DNA from 3 places in the Paenibacillus konkukensis genome. Region 1 is predicted to be linked to each of the others. Evidence: predicted binding sites of a transcription regulator. Region 1 holds the regulator's gene; each other region holds the start of a gene.
What was found. Region 1 encodes Rex, which represses fermentation and respiration genes when NADH is low (regulators of the CRP and FNR family bind a similar motif). Its sites were predicted from a motif close to TTGTGAAATATTTCACAA; they were not measured.

Region 1 (6,166 bases):
GAAATGAAAGCGTATAAGGAAATGTTTACCTCTGTGGATACGGAGGAAGGACGTTATTTTCGCCAGTTTGCCATCAATGTGGATGAGTGGGGCAACGAAGAGCCGGTGCGCGAGGACGACGAAATGCAATCGATTCCGGATAGCTTCGCCGAATTTTATGAATGGCTCAAACAGCAGCTGCAAATCCGTTTCGAGTCCTACGAGGACCGCGAAGCTCAGGTGAAGATGCTGGAAGAGGTCGAAGCCGCTTTCGAAGAAGGCAAGCATCTGATGATCGAAGCGGGAACCGGTACGGGCAAATCGCTCGGTTATTTGATTCCGTCGCTGTATTACGGGCTGAAGAAGGATAAGAAGGTGCTTGTCAGTACGCACACCATCAATTTGCAGGAGCAGATTAGAGAAAGAGACATACCGCTTCTGCACAGTTTATTTCCGGTGGGCTTTCGCGCGGCGGTGTTGAAAGGAAGAAGTCATTATTTGTGCTTGCGCAAATTCGAGCATAAAATGAATCTTCAAGATTTTGAAAACGGCAAAGAAGACCGGATCACGGCCGGACAAATGCTTGTCTGGCTTAGCGAAACGAAGCAGGGCGACGAAGAAGAGCTGCATTTTGCCACGAATAAAGGCAATCAGTTTTGGCATACGGTGGCAAGCGATTCCGATTCCTGTCTGAACAGAGCATGCCCCTGGTTCAAACGCTGCTTTTATCATCGTGCCCGGCATGAGTCCAATACGGCCGATGTCATTATAACCAACCACTCTATGCTGTTTACGGATACGAAGGCGGAAAACCGGCTTCTGCCGTCCTATAAGCATCTTGTTATCGATGAAGCGCATCATTTCGAGGAAGTAGCCAGCAAGCATTTGGGTATCGAGCTGTTCTACGGGGCTTTCCTGAATACGTTATGGTGGTTGTATAAAGACGGCCGCAGCGGCCAATTATCTTCCCTGAAGGCCAGGCTGCAGCGCGAGGAATCGGAGCGGGCGCAAGCGTGGAGCGGCGTTATAGACGCGGTCATTCCGAAAATCGTTGCGATTAAGGAACAGTGGGACGAACTGGCCGAGCTGTTGTACCAACTGCTTGCCTCGCGTTCCGATCCGTCGCAAACCGAGGGCGGACAGCTTGTATTCCGGATTAAGAAAGACCAGACGCCAAGCTCGTGGGATAAGCTGCTTGTTCTCGAAGAGAACATTTATTTGAACTGCTCCGAGGTTTTGAAAAAACTGGATAAAATGCTCAGCGAAATGAAGGAGCTTCAAGACGAGCAGGATCTTCAGGGAGTCGTAACCGATATCGGCGGCACCGTCAAGGAGCTGTACCGTCACCGTGACAATCTGCATTTTTTTATGACGATGCCGGACGACAATTACGTATATTGGCTTGAAGGGGGACAGCATAACAAGAGCAAATCGCTGCAGCTCGTTTGCGTTCCGATCGACGTCAGCCCGATGCTTCAGCAGCACTTTTTCGAGGTAAAAGACAGCGTCATCATGACCTCGGCTACGCTTTCCGTAGGCAAGTCTTTTGATTATACCTGCGAGCAGCTGGGACTTGAAGAAGTGAAGGACGGCTCCGTACAGGCCAAACTGAAGACGGTGCAGCTGCCTTCTCCTTTCAATTATCGTCAGCAGGCGCTGGTGGCGATTCCAAGAGATTTCCCCAGCATTCGCGGCAATTCAGGAGAGAAGCAGTTCTTGGACCGGCTGACGCAATCGCTTGCCGAGGTAGCGCTGGAGACCAAAGGACGTATGCTGGTGCTGTTCACGTCCAACCGGATGCTGAAGCTCACTCACGCGGCATTGAAGGAAGTGCTGAGCCCTTTTGGCATTCAGGTATTGGGTCAAGGGGTTGACAGCAGCAACCGGAGCAAGCTGACCCGCTTGTTCCAGAACAGTCCGGCGAGCGTACTGCTGGGAACGAGCAGCTTCTGGGAAGGCGTGGACATTCCCGGCGACGCGCTGAGCTGTCTGGCGATCGTGCGGCTTCCGTTCCAGCCTCCGAATCATCCGTTAGTGGAAGCGAAGACGGAAAATTTGAAGAAGCTTAACCAAAATCCTTTCATGAAGCTGTCGGTGCCCCAGGCCGTGATCCGCTTTAAGCAGGGCTTCGGGAGATTGGTTCGGACGGCGAACGATAAAGGCATCGTCATTATATATGATACCCGGGTCATTGATACGACATATGGAAAGTACTTCTTGTACTCGCTGCCCGGCCCCAAAATCGAGCATATGCCGACCAATCAATTGGTACCGAGAATTAAGCAGTGGATGGGGGAAAGCGACGTATGAAAACAATTAAAATTTCCGAAGCGGTCGTTCGCAGACTGCCGGTCTATTTACGGTTTTTGAACGAATTGAGCAAAAAAAGCGTGAATACGGTATCTTCGCAGGATTTGGGTCAAAAGCTGGATCTTAACCCGGCTCAAATCCGCAAAGATCTCGCCTATTTCGGAGAGTTCGGCAAAAAAGGAATCGGCTACGACGTCGACTATTTAATCGAAAAAATACGGCAAATTTTAAAGCTTGATAAAGTGATTCCGGTAGCGCTCGTCGGAGCGGGTAATCTTGGGCGGGCATTATGCAACTATAACGCTTATTTGAAAGATAATATGAAAATTGTCGCCGTTTTCGACGCGCACGCATCGAAGATCGGGGAGTCGATCAACAATTTGAATGTGAAGCCGATGGAAGAGCTCAAAGCAGCGATCAAAGAGCTGCATGTAAGAATCGGGATCATTACCGTTCCTGCCGCTGAAGCGCAAGGAGTAGCCAATCAGTTTGTCGAGGCCGGAGTCGAAGCGATTTTGAATTTTGCTCCGATTATTATTAAAGTTCCGAATGAAATTCGGGTGCATCACGCCGATTTTACGACGGAGCTGCAAAGCCTCGCGTACTATCTTGATTAGAAACCTATACGTCAAAAAAGTACGTCAAAAAAAGCCTACAGCGATGTAGGCTTTTTGGGCGTGTAACGGTTAATCGTATGTAAGGAGAAATCAAGCTCAAATGACGAGAGAAACGACTTTGTAGATGAGATAAGAGAGCGCCATACTAATCGGGATCGTAATGACCCAAGTCATAACCATTTTGGTAACGGTCGCCCACTTTACGTCGTGAAACCTCAGTACCGATCCCGTCCCGATAATCGAGGACGAAATGACATGCGTCGTGGACAACGGCATCCCCATTGCCGTCGAAATCTGAATAACGATGGATGAATTCAGATCGGAAGCGAACCCGTTGATCGGCTCGATCTTAATCAGATTTTTGCTCATGGTCTTGATGATCTTCCATCCGCCGATCGAAGTGCCGAGGCCCATGGCGGTAGCCGCGCATAATTTAACCCATAACGGCACGTCCAAATTGGTTTGGTACCCTAACGCCACCATTCCGAAAACGATAATTCCCATTGCTTTCTGAGCATCGTTGCCTCCGTGCGACAGGGAGAGAAGGCCGGCCGAAAAAATTTGAAAAAACCGGAACATTCGATTTAGCTTCGAGCGGGAATGATTGCCGCTGGCAAAAATGATCTGTTTAATGATCCACATAATGATGAATCCTGTTGCAAAAGCGATCATGGGAGACAGGATCAGAATAGCGATAATTTCTTTAAAGCCGCTCCAGTTGACTGCGGATATCCCCGCACCGGCCACGACGGCGCCGGCTAAAGCTCCGATCAACGTATGCGAGGAGGAGGAAGGAATGCCGAAATACCAAGTGACTAAATTCCATATAATAGCCGTAATTAATGCCGCGATGACAACGGTAACCCCGTTTTCGATGGTTGCCGGATTGGCGACTTTGCCGCCGATCGTTTTGGCCACTTCAGAGGAGTAAACCGCTCCGATAAAATTGAGGGTGGCCGCGAAAAAAACGGCTACCTTAGGGGATAATGCCCTGGTCGATATCGATGTTGCAATCGCATTGGCCGTATCGTGAAAGCCGTTGATGAAATCGAACAGCAAAGCCAATCCTACGATGATGAACAAAAGGGTTAACATAATTACCTCCTACCGGTTGCGAAGCAGCTTACGAATAACGCAATACGACGCTTTCCAAAATGTTCGCTACGTCTTCACAGGCATCCGTAGTTTGCTCAAGGCGTTCATAGAGCTCCTTAAGCTTGAAATCGTGATAAGGGTCTTGAGGATTCAAGAAAATTTCGCGAATTCCTTCCCGCATTAACCGGTCGGCCTCGTTCTCCAAGCTGTTGATTTGGACGGTATGTTCGGTAATTTGCATATATTTCTTTTTGGACAATAGTTTGAAGGCATCGAGAATATGCTGGCAGCTGGCAACAAGAACGGCGGAAAACTCCTGCATATACTTATCGCTCTCGTTAATGTTCAAATAATCGAAACGTGCGATCGTCGCTTCGATCCCGTCGATGACATCGTCGACTTTGGAGGCAAGTTCCATAATATCTTCCCGATCCAATGGGGTAATGAACACTTTGTTCAGCCCTTTGAAAATTTGATGGGTAATCTGATCGCCTTTGTTCTCTAAATCCTTCAATTGAGGATAGAACGCTGCGGGCGGTTGATCTCCCATTACGGCGTTGCGAAACATTTGCGCCGCGTGCAGCGTATTTTCCGACGCTTTGATCAGCAGGAGCAAAAAGTCGGTATCGTTCTTTTTGGCGAAAAGCATGAAACAGCCTCCTTCAATATATGTAAATAATTTACACAACGAATAATGATCGCGAATAATGTAGAATAAGCGTGAAAATGAACACCAAAAATAAAAATAACACATCAGAGTAAGGGAATGCAATCATAGTTTATCCAATTCAGAATATGTTCATCAAACATTAATGATGCAGCGGTTAAACCTCTTGACAGCCGCTCTATTACTTGCTTTTCGGCTAACGAAGTTGTACAGTGGAGGTTGATGCTAGGAGTCGGAAAGGATAAGGTGATTATGAAAAAAACGATAATTACTAACGGACAATTCATTATATGGAATGAACAACATCCGATCGTTAACGGTTGTATGGTAATAGAAGACAACCGGATTACATATATCGGCACGGAAGCGCCGCTGCCGCTGGAGCAGTATGACGAACGTATTGACGGAACGAACAAGCTGTTCATGCCGGGGCTTGTCAACACGCATTGCCATGCGGCAATGTCGCTCTTGCGCGGCTACGGCGACGACCTCGCGCTGCAGGTTTGGCTGCAGGAGAAAATGTGGCCGATGGAAGGCAAGTTTACCGCTCACGATGTTCGTTGGGGAACGGAGCTGTCCATCCTGGAGATGATCAAGGGAGGGACGACGACGTTCGTCGATATGTACGATCATATGAACGAAGTCGCGCAGGCTGTGGAGCGCAGCGGAATGCGCGCCGTCTTGACGCGCGGCGTGATCGGCTTATGTCCTCCGGAGGTACAGGACGCCAAGCTGAAGGAAGCCGTGCAATTTGCCCGTGATTGGAACGGCCAAGCGAACGGACGCATTACGACGATGATGTCTCCGCATGCTCCGTATACTTGTCCTCCCGATTACATCGAGAAAATTGTGCAGGCGGCTCACGACCTGAATTTGCCTATTCATACGCATATGTCGGAGACGGCCCGCGAAGTGCAGGATAACGTAGATCAATACGGGGCGAGACCCGTAGAGCATCTGGAAAAGCTTGGCGTATTCGCCAGACCTACGCTGGTAGCCCATGCCGTGCATTTGACGGATGAAGAAATTTCGCTGCTGCAAAAATATGACGTTCGCGTATCGCATAATCCCGGCAGCAACCTCAAGCTCGCAAGCGGAGTCGCCCGGGTGCCCGAGCTGCTGAAGCGCGGCGTGAAGGTGTCGCTCGGCACCGACGGCGCGGCAAGCAACAATAATTTGGATATGTTCGAAGAAATCCGGCTTGCCGCGCTGATTCATAAAGCGGTCACCGGCGATCCCGTCGCTGTGCCGGCCGAGGAAGCGATCCGCATGGGGACGCTGGAAGGCGCCCGTTCCATATGGCTTGACGATGTCGGCGCCCTCGAAGCGGGGATGAAGGCCGATTTCATCGCCATCGATATCGATCAGGCTCATTTCTTCCCGAAAACGAATTATGTTTCGCATGTGGTGTACTCCGCATCGGCCAAAGATGTGACAGATGTATGGGTAGACGGGAAGCGTCTCGTGAAGAACGGCGAATGTTTGACGATTGACGAGG
Region 2 (6,166 bases), 1.0 Mb from region 1:
TCCTTCACGACGGCGTTCTCAATCTCTTCTAGCCCGACTCGCTCTACGAATTCGCTTGTTCTTTCGCCGTATTTGCCGTTTTCTCGGTAATATTGGATAAATGCGCCGGAGATCGCAATCAATTCTTCATCCGACTTTACTTTGCAGAGTAAATCCCCCTTACGCAGCTTCGTTCCGCCGTTACCGCCGATGTAGAGTTCCCACCCGCCATCGTTGCCGACGATTCCGAGATCCTTAATTCCCGATTCTGCGCAATTGCGCGGACAGCCGTTGACTGCCATTTTAAATTTGGCCGGCATATTCAGCCGCTCGAATTTTTTCTCCAGGGCAATGCCCATCCCGATTGAATCCTGCGTGCCGAAGCGGCAAAATTGAGAGCCAACGCAAGTTTTTACGGTACGAAGCGCTTTAGCATAGCCGTAGCCGGAAGGCATATCGAGCTCCTCCCAGATTTTCGGCAGATCCGCCTTATCTACGCCCAGGAGATCAATTCGCTGGCCGCCTGTGAGCTTCACCATCGGTACTCGATACTTCTCTGCTATATCCGCAATCTTACGCAGCTCCTCAGGCGACGTTACGCCTCCGTACATCCTCGGAATGACGCTGAAGGTTCCGTCTTTTTGAATATTCGCGTTCAATCGCTCGTTAACGAATCGCGATTCCGGCTCGTCTTCGTATTCTTCAGGCAGCAGCATACCGAGGTAGTAATTGATCGCCGGCCGGCACTTCGAACATCCTTCCGGGTTGCTCCAATTCAGAACATGCATGACCTCACGCACATGGGTGAGCCCTTTCTCCCTGATCGCTGCGATGATCTCGTCGCGATCAAGCTTCGTACATCCGCAGATGCCTTCCTTCTTCGCTGCAACTCCGTCGTAATTGTCTCCAAGCACATACTTCAGAATCTGCTCGACAACGGGCTTACACCCGCCGCAGGAGCGGGTCGCCCCTGTCGACATTTTGATCGCGTCGATTGTTGTACAGCCGCTTTGAATGCACGAAACGATGGTTCCTTTCGTAACTCCGTTACAACCGCATACGATTTCACTGTCGTCCATGGAGGCTACCGAAAGCATTGAATTCTCTTTGCCGCAGCAACCTCCGCCGCCGCCAAAAAGCTCTCTATGAATCTCTTCATCCAAAACGGCATTGGTTCGCACCCACTTGGTCAGCTTCTGGGCATGTGCGACATCGCCGAATAAGATGCCTCCAACGATTCGACCCTCCTGAAGGAGTATCTTTTTATATGTTTTCTTCCAGGAATCGCAGAGCGTAAGCACCTGATGTTCCGGTTTCTCCAGGAATTCGCCGGCGGAAAATACGTCTACACCGGAAATTTTCAGCTTGGTTGCAACGGAGGAACCTTCATACGGCTGCGTATCTTGGCCGGCCAGAACTTTGGCCAGCACGGTCGCTTGCTCAAACAGCGGTGCGACAAGACCGTAACAAACATTGCGGTGCTCGCAGCATTCGCCGACCGCATAGACGTCCGGAGCGCTTGTACGAAGCAGATCATCGACGACGATACCGCGACCGGTTTGAATGCCGCTGGCCCTCGCGACATCGGTATTGGGCTTGATGCCTGCGGCCATGACCACAAGCTGCGCCTCCAAGGTCTCTCCGTTTTCGAAGCGGATTCCGCCGACCCGGCCGCTGCCGTCGTTTATTAGCTCGCTTGTTTTCACATTCATGCGGAATTTGATGCCCTGGGCCTCCAGTTCAGCTTTCAGCATGTCGCTCGCCGTCTTGTCCAGCTGCCGTTCCATTAACGTGTCCATCAAATGAACAACGGTGACATCCATGCCGTTCTGCACGAGGCCTTTGGACGCTTCCAATCCCAGCAGTCCCCCGCCGATGACCGCCGTTTTGTGATACGTTGCTGCAGAATCCAGCATGACTTCGCAGTCTTGAATGTCGCGAAATCCGATGACACCGGCCAGGTCGGACCCGGGAATCGGGAGAACGAATGGCTTGGAGCCCGTTGCTATAATGAGGGCATCATAAGCCGCCGGCTCAAGCCCGTCCGCGTACACTTTTTTATTGATCGTATCGATTTTTGTAACCGTAGTGCTTGTTCGAAGTGCAATCCCGTTCTCTTCATACCATTCTCTTGGGTTCAAAATAATGTCGTCTATCGTTTTGCTGCCTTCCAGCACATAGGACAGCTGAATGCGATTATAGTTCGGATAAGGCTCGCTGCCAAACACGGTAATCTCATACTGGTCAGTCAGCTTCAGTACCTGTTCGATGACACTCATGCCAGCCATACCATTCCCAATAAGAACGAGTTTTTTTCTCTGCCGCTCCATTCCAATCCCTCCTGTATAACCTCTCTCTAGCTTGCTCTTGATTATAGGATAGATCGTCGCGGGATGGTGTGATAAAAATCATTCCGCCGAATTTTGCTTGATTGTGAAAACAATCACATATCTTGCTGCTTGTGCAACGTATAATGAATATGACATCGGGCTTTATGCCTGCAATCCTTTAAGAAAGCCGTGATTTAAATGAACAGACCAGCGGAAATAAACAAAAATGATATCTTTATGCTAAACACTCGCTTCGTCCTCATTGTGACGGTCGTGCTCGGAAACCTCCTTATGCCGGTCATTCCGCATGATTCCGGGGCAAATGCCGTCGTGTTGACGATATTTACTTTCCATATGCCCGTGTTTGTTTTTGTGACCGGATATTTTTCGAGAGGCTTTACGGAGGACCCGCATTATCTCCAAGTGCTGATGAGAATCTTTTTACAATATGTCGTCTTCCAAACGATCTATTCGACGCTAGATTTCTTCTGCTTTCATACGGAAGGCTACATCTACTCGTTTTGGGCGCCTTATTGGATGCTTTGGTTTCTCCTGAGCCATCTTTTCTGGAAATTGCTGCTGCTCGGCTTTGTCAAATTGAAGCACCCGATTGTCGCAGCCATTCTGCTAGGGGCGCTTATAGGCTACTTGCCTTTCGATGGATTTTGGCTGAGCGCCGGGAGGACATTTATTTTTTTTCCGTTCTTTCTTGCCGGATATTATTATAACGGGGCCGGCCTACGCAAAGCTGCCCGTCATGTTTCGGTAAAGCTTATGGCAGCCGCCGTGCTTGCTTTGCTCCTTGCACTCTTTTACAATGGCATCTTCCGGCTTCAACTGGGCTGGCTCCTCGGCAGCCGAACCTATACCGAGCTTAATATGCTTGAATGGTACGCGGTATTGTTCCGACTCGCCGTATATGCACTCGCTGCCGTAGTTTCTCTTGCGTTCCTGCTGCTGCAGACGGATAAGAAAAGCATCGTGACGGAATGGGGCGAGCGGACGGTGTATGTCTTCCTGATGCATGGAGCGGCATTAAAGCTGCTTACCGCGGCGGGCGTATACCGGGGCGCCGCACATTTCGGACACTTGTGGCTGCTGCTTGGAACCGGACTAATCTTGACTCTTTTGTTATCGCACAGGAGAGTAGCTGAATGGACCCGTCCTTTCATTCATCCGGACCCTGAACTGCTGCTAGGAAAGATGAAGAAGCTGTTGTCGCATCATTAGGGCCGAACATCCAATTGAACGATCCGCTCATGCATAAGGGACAGTATCCGCTGATATCGCGACTGTCCCTTCTTACCAATTACGAATTTAATTGTTCGATTTCATCTATTAACTGCCGGGAACGCTTGGCGTTTCCTTCCGCAAAATTTTGAAGCCGTTCCCTGAGCTGCTCCCGACTGTGCAATCTTTCCGACATGATCGTATAGGTGCGAAGCAATTCCGTTTCATAGGCCAAAGTCCTCTGCAGCTCGTTCTTGAGTTCAGCAGCATCTATGCCGCACTTCGCTCCTGTTTCATCGCAGTCCATTTCCTCTACCTCCCTTTTTTTCTATTTTCACCGGAATGACGGCAGTTATCCGGACGGAGGTATGGAAAAATAAAGATTACACGCCGAAATAAACCTTATACACAAGCTGCGCCGCCGCATCGGAGGAACAGAGCACTGCGCCGTCGTCTGTTGTGACCAAGCTCGTGCTGTCCTCGCCTAGAATAGGTATGGCCAGAAATTGATGTTCGTTCATATAGATTTGCATATATTCATTGTTGTCGGTCATTTTTATTTTCTCCAGCGTTATTTTTTTAGGAGGAGCAACGGGATCAAGACCTGCTTGATCCTCAATATGCACCTCGATCTGGGACCCCATCCATTGTGACAGCTTATCCTCCCATTTCATCTCGCATTCACCTCGTCTTTATGCGGCAGGAGCCTGCATCTATTTTTGGCCATACTTTCACTTGATACCCTTGCAGATATTCCCAGCTGTCTTCAGCGGAATCAGAGTCCTGCTCCATGCTCTCTTCGATATACTGAAGGAGTTCATCCTCAGTTTCCCATGTCCCCAGCCCCTTGACTTCAGCGACCGCAATATCGAGACCTTCCTTTACCTTGAAATCGATATACCAGCTCCCTCTTCCGGCAAACAGTTTTTGCAGCTCCCGGTCGATCAGCGTCGGCAAGGGAAGCTGCCCATGCTCCCGGATAAAGCACAGGTCCAACGCAAACTCTGTAGGCATCCTCATCTTCCTTCCTGCTTGAGCCCCCGCTGCTTGGTAATATCGCTGAACATACCGGCATAGTACACGATATCTCCCGCATCATTTTTAACCGCGCTAATCGTGAGCCATTCCAAATAAATGTCGCCGTTCTTCTTTCGATTCCAAATTTCGCCCTGCCAGAAGCCCAGCGCGCGGATGCTATCCCACATGGCATTGTAAAAATGGCGGTCTTGTTTGCCTGACTTCAACAAGCTTGGCGTTTTGCCGATGACCTCATCGGATTCATAACCGGTAAGCTGAGTAAATGCCCCGTTCACCGAGCGGATATTGCCGTTAGTATCGGTAACCATGATGCCTTCAACCGTATTTTCGATGATTTTGGACGACAGACCCAGCTTTTCTTGATAGAACATCCACACAATAAGAATCAAGCTTGCCATAGCCACCTGGGATAAAGCCATGAAGCCAATGGCGTAGTGGCCTGTGAGTTTAAACAGGAATGTAAGCAGAAGCGGCGGGAAGAAACCGCCCAGGCCGCCCATCGCCGATATGATACCGTTGGCAATACCGGCTTGTTTCGAGAAATACATAGGCACCAATTTGAAAATAGTCCCGTTGCCTATGCCTGCGCAAAGCGCAATCGTCAGGCATCCTATCGTATACCAGGTCATCGACGGAGCAAAAGAAAGCAGAATTCCGGAAACGGTTAACCCGGCGAAAACAAAGATAAGAATTTTGAAAGCGTTAAATTTATCTCCCAGATATCCCCCGATAGGCCGCATAGCCGTTGCAAGAACGATAAATCCGGCTGTACGCATGCCCGCATCCACTTTGGTCAAATGAAAGCTGCTGACCATAAAGTTGGGCAAATAAACGGTAAACGCAACGAAAGAACCGAAGGTAAGGAAGTAAAATAAGCATAAGAACCAAAGCTTGGAGTTGCCCGATACCCCTTTAATTTGCTCGACGAGGGACGTTTTTACGGCCGGTTCTTTACGGTCGCCTGCGAAAAAATTGAGAGCCGCCATAATGATAAGCAGGATGCTGTACAGCATGACGGTTTTGGACCATCCCAAATGGTCGGCGACGATCGGCGCGCCGAATGTCGACAACGCGGTACCCACATTACCCGCCCCGTAAATCCCGTTAACGAAACCGTGTCTTTCTTTCGGATAATATTTAGGCAGAGAAGTTACTCCTACGGAGAATACGGCTCCGCCGATCCCCAAGAAGAATCCGCCGATAATCAGGTCCGTGAAAGAGTCGGCCTGACTGACCCAGTACACGGGAGCCAGCAGAAGAATAAAGCTGATGGCAAATAGTTTTCGTGCTCCGTACCGATTGGTCCAGTACCCTACAGGCACCCTCATAACAGAGCCGAATAATACGGGAATGGCAGTTACCCATGTAAGCTGAGAAGGCGTCAATGAAATCGATTCTTTAATAAACGGCATCAAAGATGAGAGTATGACCCAAACCATGAAGCCAAGCACCAGGTTAACGGTTTGCAGCGGCAATTGTATTTTTTTTATCATCGTATTCATTGAGAATTACACTCCCGTCGATAAATCCAAATAGCGAATGGAAATAATAATATATTGCAAATTGCATATACAATAACCGTACGATAC
Region 3 (6,166 bases), 3.9 Mb from region 1:
ATTTGCAGGACTGAGATTTTACTGGATGAGTTCATGTCGGCAAGGTCAACTCCCTAAGGTCACCTTAACATTCATATCCAAAAGCAAACCTTTTTAGTCTGTCGGCATGTCGAATTTTGACATAATTCCCGTATTCCAAGGAAAAATAATAAACTGTTCCGCGTTCCGCAATCACAAGGGAAAAAAAGGTCCGGCGTTAAGTTATTGATAATGGGCGCTTAAGGCCATACTAAGCAGGATGCCCTGGTTCGTGGCGATTTGTACTTTTGGAAAGGTTTGGTGATTACGGGATGAGACAGAAACAATGTGTCGCTATGCTCCTTGCCGGCGGTGAAGGACGCAGGCTGGGCGTATTGACGCAGACGAAGGCGAAACCGGCGGTTCATTTCGGAGGATCGGCCCGGATGATCGATTTCGCGCTGAGCAATTGCCGGCATTCCTTGCTGGATACGATCGGCGTCGTCACACAATATCGTCCTGAAGCGCTGCATCGTCATATCGGACTCGGTTCGGCATGGCTGGAGAAGCCGGAGCAGGGAGAGGTAGCCATTCTGTCTTCCGGCCAGCCGCATGTCGGCCATGCCGGTTATACGGGAACCGCCGATGCGGTTTACCGCAATTGGCCGTTTATTGTCAAGCATAGCCCCGACACGATTCTTGTACTATCCGGCGATCATATTTATCACATGGACTACCGTTCCATGCTGCAGCGTCATTGGGAAACCGGAGCGGAAGCTACGCTCGCGGTAACTCCGGTGCCGATGGAGGAGGCGGGTCGGTTCGGCATTATGAAAACCGATGCGGCCGGGAAGATTACGGAATTTAAGGAAAAACCGAAGATGCCTGCAAGCAATCTCGCTTCCATGGGAATTTATATGTTTAATACTTCTTTTCTGGAGCGCTATTTGGAGGAAGACGCTGTGAACGAAGCTTCAAGTCACGATTTCGGCAAAGATGTCATTCCGGCGATGCTGGCCGGTCAAGGAAAGCTTCATGCATATGAATTCGCAGGTTATTGGAAGGACGTAGGTACGATCGAAAGTCTCTGGGAAGCTCATATGGATCTGCTCGGCAGCAATCCGCGTTTCGCCTCCAGCCCTGCGGCAAGGCCGCTGTATAGCGGATATGGCCCGGAAGCATCGCGCTATATCGATACATCGGGGACGATCCGCAATTCGATCGTTTGCGCGGATTGCGCCGTTCACGGGCAAGTGGAGGGCTCCGTTATCTCGGCCGGGGTTACTGTAGGGCCGGACAGCCGCATTGTCGACAGTGTCATTATGCCGAACGCTCAAATCGGCAGCGGGGTTACCATCTGCAAGGCGATTATCGGCGAAGGCGCGGTTATTCGGGACGGCGCGGAGATAGGCTCGCCTGACGGCGCGGCCATTTCGGTCGTAGGAGACCGCGAATATGTCGGGCAGGACATGCCTTCCGCCGCTTATATGACGGCCGGCCAGTTCCAAGCCGAATTGATTTTGTGACGGCACGACGGCGCGGGAAAAACAGCTGTTAAAAGCGCCGTGAAAAAGCGGCCGGAAAGCCGGTGGGAGTTGAAGCCGCGTGGAAACTCCTATCGGCCCAGGCCTTGCAATACACAGAGAATTGTCGTAGAATGGTGACTAATCAGTCACTAACTACTGTAGGGAAGGAGGCCTGTTTATGGCCAAATCCGCCTCTGTGTCCAAACGCGACAGCTTGCAGGCCGCCCGCCGCGAAGAAATACTGGAAGCCGCGGTGCAGGTTTTTGCCGAGAACGGTTATTACGGCACTACGACAGCGCAAATCGCCGAGAAGGTGGGCATATCCCAGCCTTATGTGTTCAAGCTGTTCAAGAATAAAGAGGAGCTGTTCGTTGCAGCGCTGGAACGCGCCTTTCAGCGGACCTTGGACTGCTTCGCCCAAGTGGACGTTCCTGCGGATCGTCTTGTAGAAGAAATGATTTTGCGTTATGAGCAATTGATGGAAACGCATCGCCATGAGATGGTGCTGCAGGTTCAGGGCCAGGGCATTAAAGACGAACCGATCCGACTGGCGATGAGAGACGGGCTCAGCCGGGTGAGAGAACTGGTGCTTGAACGGTTTCGCGGGGCCAATATTAGCGATCCTGAAGCGGAAGTCAGCTTGTTTCTGGCCAACGGTATGCTCTGTCATGTGGCCGCGGTGCTAGATATGCCGGAGCTGAAGCCGGTGCATAGAAAAGACGGGAGCTGATCCCCGCAAAAGACGGATGAACGGATGACAAGGCGCATAAACGCCGGAATCTCACGGGTTTCCAAGATTTCCAGAGAATATCTTCAGGAACCGTATCCTCGACGGACAAAATGGAACGATTTGTTCTCAAAATGTTCACAATTGTCGAAAATTGCTTTTTTCTATTTGCTTCAGGAGGAGTATAATAGTAACTACATAGGATTCCGTTTGGCGCCTGTTCTATTCGCAAGGAATGAAATAGTTATGGGACTTTTTTTTCTCGCACTTGTGAAAAAAGTTACATTTGGGCTTAAATCCAACGATTCATAAATCTCCTTGGGACGGAAAAGCTATCTTTGAACAGGAATGCAGACACTGGCGGTTTTCTATCTCAAAGCAAAGGAGGACGTTTACTTATGTCAGAAACTACACAAACGATCCCACGGGAATCCATCGATGTACTGGATCAATTGATGAAACCCGAGGTACAACAATCGCTTACCGTTTTGGTGGAGAACCTGCCTAAGTTGGCTGAGCTGGTTACGATCCTGACGAAAACCTACGATGTCGTACAAAATGTGGTAACGGACCAAGTACTGATCGAGGACATCAAGGGCGGCATGGAAGAGTTCGTCAAGCCGATTCAAGAAGGCGCCAAAGGCATTGCATCTGCGGCTATTGAAGCTAACGACCGTGTGCAAACAGCCCAAACCGCTTCGATCGGCCTGTTCGGCATGTTAAGAATGCTGAAAGATCCGCAAGTACAAAAGGCGCTGCAGCTTTCCCAAGCTTTCCTTGACGTATTGGCGGAACGCCGCTCCCAAAAGGAACAGCACTAATTCATCGGATCGAACCTAAGAACGGAGGATAAGTATGTCGAAGCAAATATTAATTCTAGGCGGCGGTTACGGCGGTCTGTTGACTGCGCTGACAGCCCGTAAATACTTTACACCGGAGCAAGCCACAATTACCGTGGTCAACCGTTATCCTACTCACCAAATCATCACGGAGCTTCATAGATTGGCGGTAGGTGGCGTATCCGAGCATGCGGTGGCGCTTCCTCTTGAAAAGCTGCTTCGCGGCAAAAACGTGAACCTCGTTATCGATACGGTAGAAAACATCCGCGTCGAGGATAAAAACGTGCTGCTGAAAAGCGGCAAAACCTTCGAATACGATGCGCTCGTCGTCGCCCTCGGAAGCGAAACGGCGTTCTTCGGAATTCCCGGATTGCAGGAGCACAGCTTTATCCTTAAATCCGTGGCTGATGCCAATCGTCTGCGCGCTCATGTGGAAGAACGCATTGAAGAGTATGCCAGAACCAAGAACAAAGCCGATGCTACGATCGTTGTCGGCGGCGGCGGACTTACCGGAATCGAATTGGTCGGCGAATTTGCCGACATGCTTCCAGGCCTGTGCCGTAAAAAAGGGATCGATTTCAACGAAATTTCCCTTTACTGCGTAGAAGCCGGACCTTCCATTTTGGCAGGCTTTGCTCCTGAATTGGTAGAACGCGCGCAAACCAGCTTGGAAAAACGCGGCGTACAATTTTTGACCGGACTTGCGATTACGGAAATGACGGAAACGGCGGTATCCTTGAAGGACGGCCGTTCGATCGAAACGAATACGCTGGTTTGGACTGGCGGCGTGCAAGGGAACGCGGTTGTCGCCAACTGTGGCATCGAAGTGAACCGCGGACGCGCTACGGTAACTGAATTCCTGCAATCGACATCTCATCCGGATGTATTCATCGCAGGCGACAGCGCCGTCGTTATGGGCAACGAAGGCCGTCCATATCCTCCGACCGCTCAATTGGCATGGCAAATGGGCGAAACGATCGGTTATAATCTGTTCGCTTACTTCAATAACGGACCTAAGGAAGCATTCGTTCCGGTATTCTCGGGAACATTGGGAAGCCTTGGCCGCAAAGACGCTATCGGTACGATCGGCGCGAACCAAACCCGCCTGAAAGGTCTGCCTGCTTCGCTGATGAAGGAAGCGAGCAACATGCGTTACTTGTCGCATATTAACGGTCTTTTCACATTAGCTTATTAATTCAAAGCCAAAAGCCCTGTTTTCGGAATCGTTCCGGGAGCAGGGCTTTTTTTTGCATAGGAGCATGAAGCCTGTTCGGAGCTGTTATGCCGGAGGGGAAGGCTGGTAGAATATAATCCGGTTGCCGGACGGATCGGTAAGCTGTATTTCCTTAGTGCCCCAAGGGGTATTCTCCAGACCCGGTCTGGCGTACTTGTACTGCTGCGACAGCAGGCGGGAATGGAGGTCCGCCACGTTGTCGGTTTCGATTCGCAGGGCGGCGCCCGGCGAACAATCGCCGTAATGCTCGGACAGGTGGATGACGCATCCGCTGCGCGAGATCTGCATGTACAGCGGGAAATTCTCATCGAAGGTATGCTCCCAGTCGAGGGTAAAGCCCAGGAAATTCAAATAAAAGTCCTTGGTCTGACCGACATCGAACATGCGGATGATCGGCACGGGCGGGTTGAAGCGAAGCTCGGGCGTGTCCATAAACGCAGTCCTCCTCTAATGGAAAGGTTTGTAACGGATGAAAGGTTGTAACGGCCGTACAATCGTCATAAAAGTGAAGCTGGGATTAGAATACAGGATTTGGGAAAGGAACACAACGACTGCCGGTAAATAAGCGTGGACAGTTTCAAATAATAATGTATAATAATTCATTAAAATAAATAATTATTCACGGAAAGGATGATAGTGCATGGAAACGACGATCCGCCCTATGAGTCCCGGCGATCTGGAAGCGGTAGTGCGGCTTCAGCCCGAAGGATGGGGCGATCTCCGGCCTCCGCTTGCGTTCTATTTGCAGTTTGCGAGCTGCGAGACGATTGTGGCTGAGCACAAGGGTCAAGTGATCGGCGTAGCCAATGGGACGCAGTTCGGTCCGACGGCCTGGATCGGTCCTATCATTGTTGATGCCGCCTTCCGCGGGCAAGGGGCGGGCAAGCTGCTGACCAAAGGCATCGTAAGCATCATGCAGGGGAAGGGCTGCCGTACCTTGCAGCTTATCGCGACGGACCTCGGCAGGCCGGTCTATGAGAAGCTGGGCTTTGCGGCGGACGGGGAGTACTGCTTTATGCGCAAAAGCGACGAAAGCATCGTCAAGCCGTTCCCCGAGCCGGTGCCGATGCGGCTGATGACCGGGCGCGATCTGCCGCAGGCGGGGCTGCTCGACCGCCGGGCGACGGGAGAGGATCGCTCGGCGCTGATCGGCGTCCTTTGGCCGAACGGCGGCTGGGTCGTGCCGCACGCGGACGGCTCCGGGCTGCGCGCGTTTCAGCTTAATCTGCCCTGGGCCGCAGGCACGATCATAGCGGAGGACGCCGAAGCGGGCTGTGCGCTGCTGCATCGATGGATCGATGCGGACGGGAAGCGTTCGCTTGCCGTCCTGGGCGGCAACCGCGCCGCCGTAGCGTATGCCGAAGGAGAAGGATTTACGGTCGTCAAGCGCGCCGTCCGAATGAGGCTCGGCGAGCCGCTGCCTTGGCGTCCGGAGATGGTCTTCTCCCGGCTTAGCGGATCAGTGGGATAATTGCGGCGGACCGGCCAATGTTGCGGTGACTTTTGTAATGCTCCGTCGCTTGCTCTCTTGGTACCGCCAGCGGTTCTGAGTGAAGACGGGGTAAGCTTGCAGCAAGGAGAATGGGGAGCGAAGCTCATACTCGTTCTATCATCCGATTATCATGGGGCTATCATTCGACGGCATGTCCACCTGGCCTTTTGCTGTGTTATAATGGAAATTGTCGTATAGTTTCCTTACATAGTCCGTCCGGTCGACAATTTCAGGGGAGGGATCGTTATACTGTATTTTACCGCTGGATTGATTTCGTTTTTAATCGTATTAGGGCTTATTCCTCCGCTGCGGAAGCTGGCTTATAAAATCGATTTTGTGGACAAGCCGCGGCCCGACAGCGAGAGAAAGATTCATCGGGAACCGATTCCG

Region 2: a site for Rex is predicted at 2,411-2,428, ahead of nirB (nitrite reductase large subunit NirB). Genes of this name have one in related genera too.
Region 3: a site for Rex is predicted at 2,480-2,497, ahead of SK3146_RS22915 (DUF1641 domain-containing protein). Genes of this name have one in related genera too.

The regions. Positions count from the first base shown of each region.
Region 1 covers NZ_CP027059.1:1,207,674-1,213,839, reverse strand. Annotated here, with positions in the region: gene dinG (ATP-dependent DNA helicase DinG) at 1-2,289, shown strand, start outside; gene SK3146_RS05200 (redox-sensing transcriptional repressor Rex) at 2,286-2,906, shown strand; gene SK3146_RS05195 (inorganic phosphate transporter) at 3,003-4,001, opposite strand; gene SK3146_RS05190 (DUF47 domain-containing protein) at 4,030-4,650, opposite strand; gene SK3146_RS05185 (amidohydrolase) at 4,921-6,166, shown strand, end outside.
Region 2 covers NZ_CP027059.1:169,427-175,592, reverse strand. Annotated here, with positions in the region: gene nirB (nitrite reductase large subunit NirB) at 1-2,309, opposite strand, end outside; gene SK3146_RS00740 (acyltransferase family protein) at 2,547-3,539, shown strand; gene SK3146_RS00735 (hypothetical protein) at 3,619-3,846, opposite strand; gene SK3146_RS00730 (hypothetical protein) at 3,923-4,213, opposite strand; gene SK3146_RS00725 (hypothetical protein) at 4,221-4,553, opposite strand; gene SK3146_RS00720 (MFS transporter) at 4,556-6,070, opposite strand.
Region 3 covers NZ_CP027059.1:5,231,074-5,237,239, forward strand. Annotated here, with positions in the region: gene SK3146_RS22900 (GerAB/ArcD/ProY family transporter) at 1-35, opposite strand, end outside; gene SK3146_RS22905 (glucose-1-phosphate adenylyltransferase) at 291-1,484, shown strand; gene SK3146_RS22910 (TetR/AcrR family transcriptional regulator) at 1,663-2,214, shown strand; gene SK3146_RS22915 (DUF1641 domain-containing protein) at 2,610-3,032, shown strand; gene SK3146_RS22920 (NAD(P)/FAD-dependent oxidoreductase) at 3,067-4,245, shown strand; gene SK3146_RS22925 (glyoxalase superfamily protein) at 4,330-4,716, opposite strand; gene SK3146_RS22930 (GNAT family N-acetyltransferase) at 4,925-5,755, shown strand; gene SK3146_RS22935 (MraY family glycosyltransferase) at 6,044-6,166, shown strand, end outside.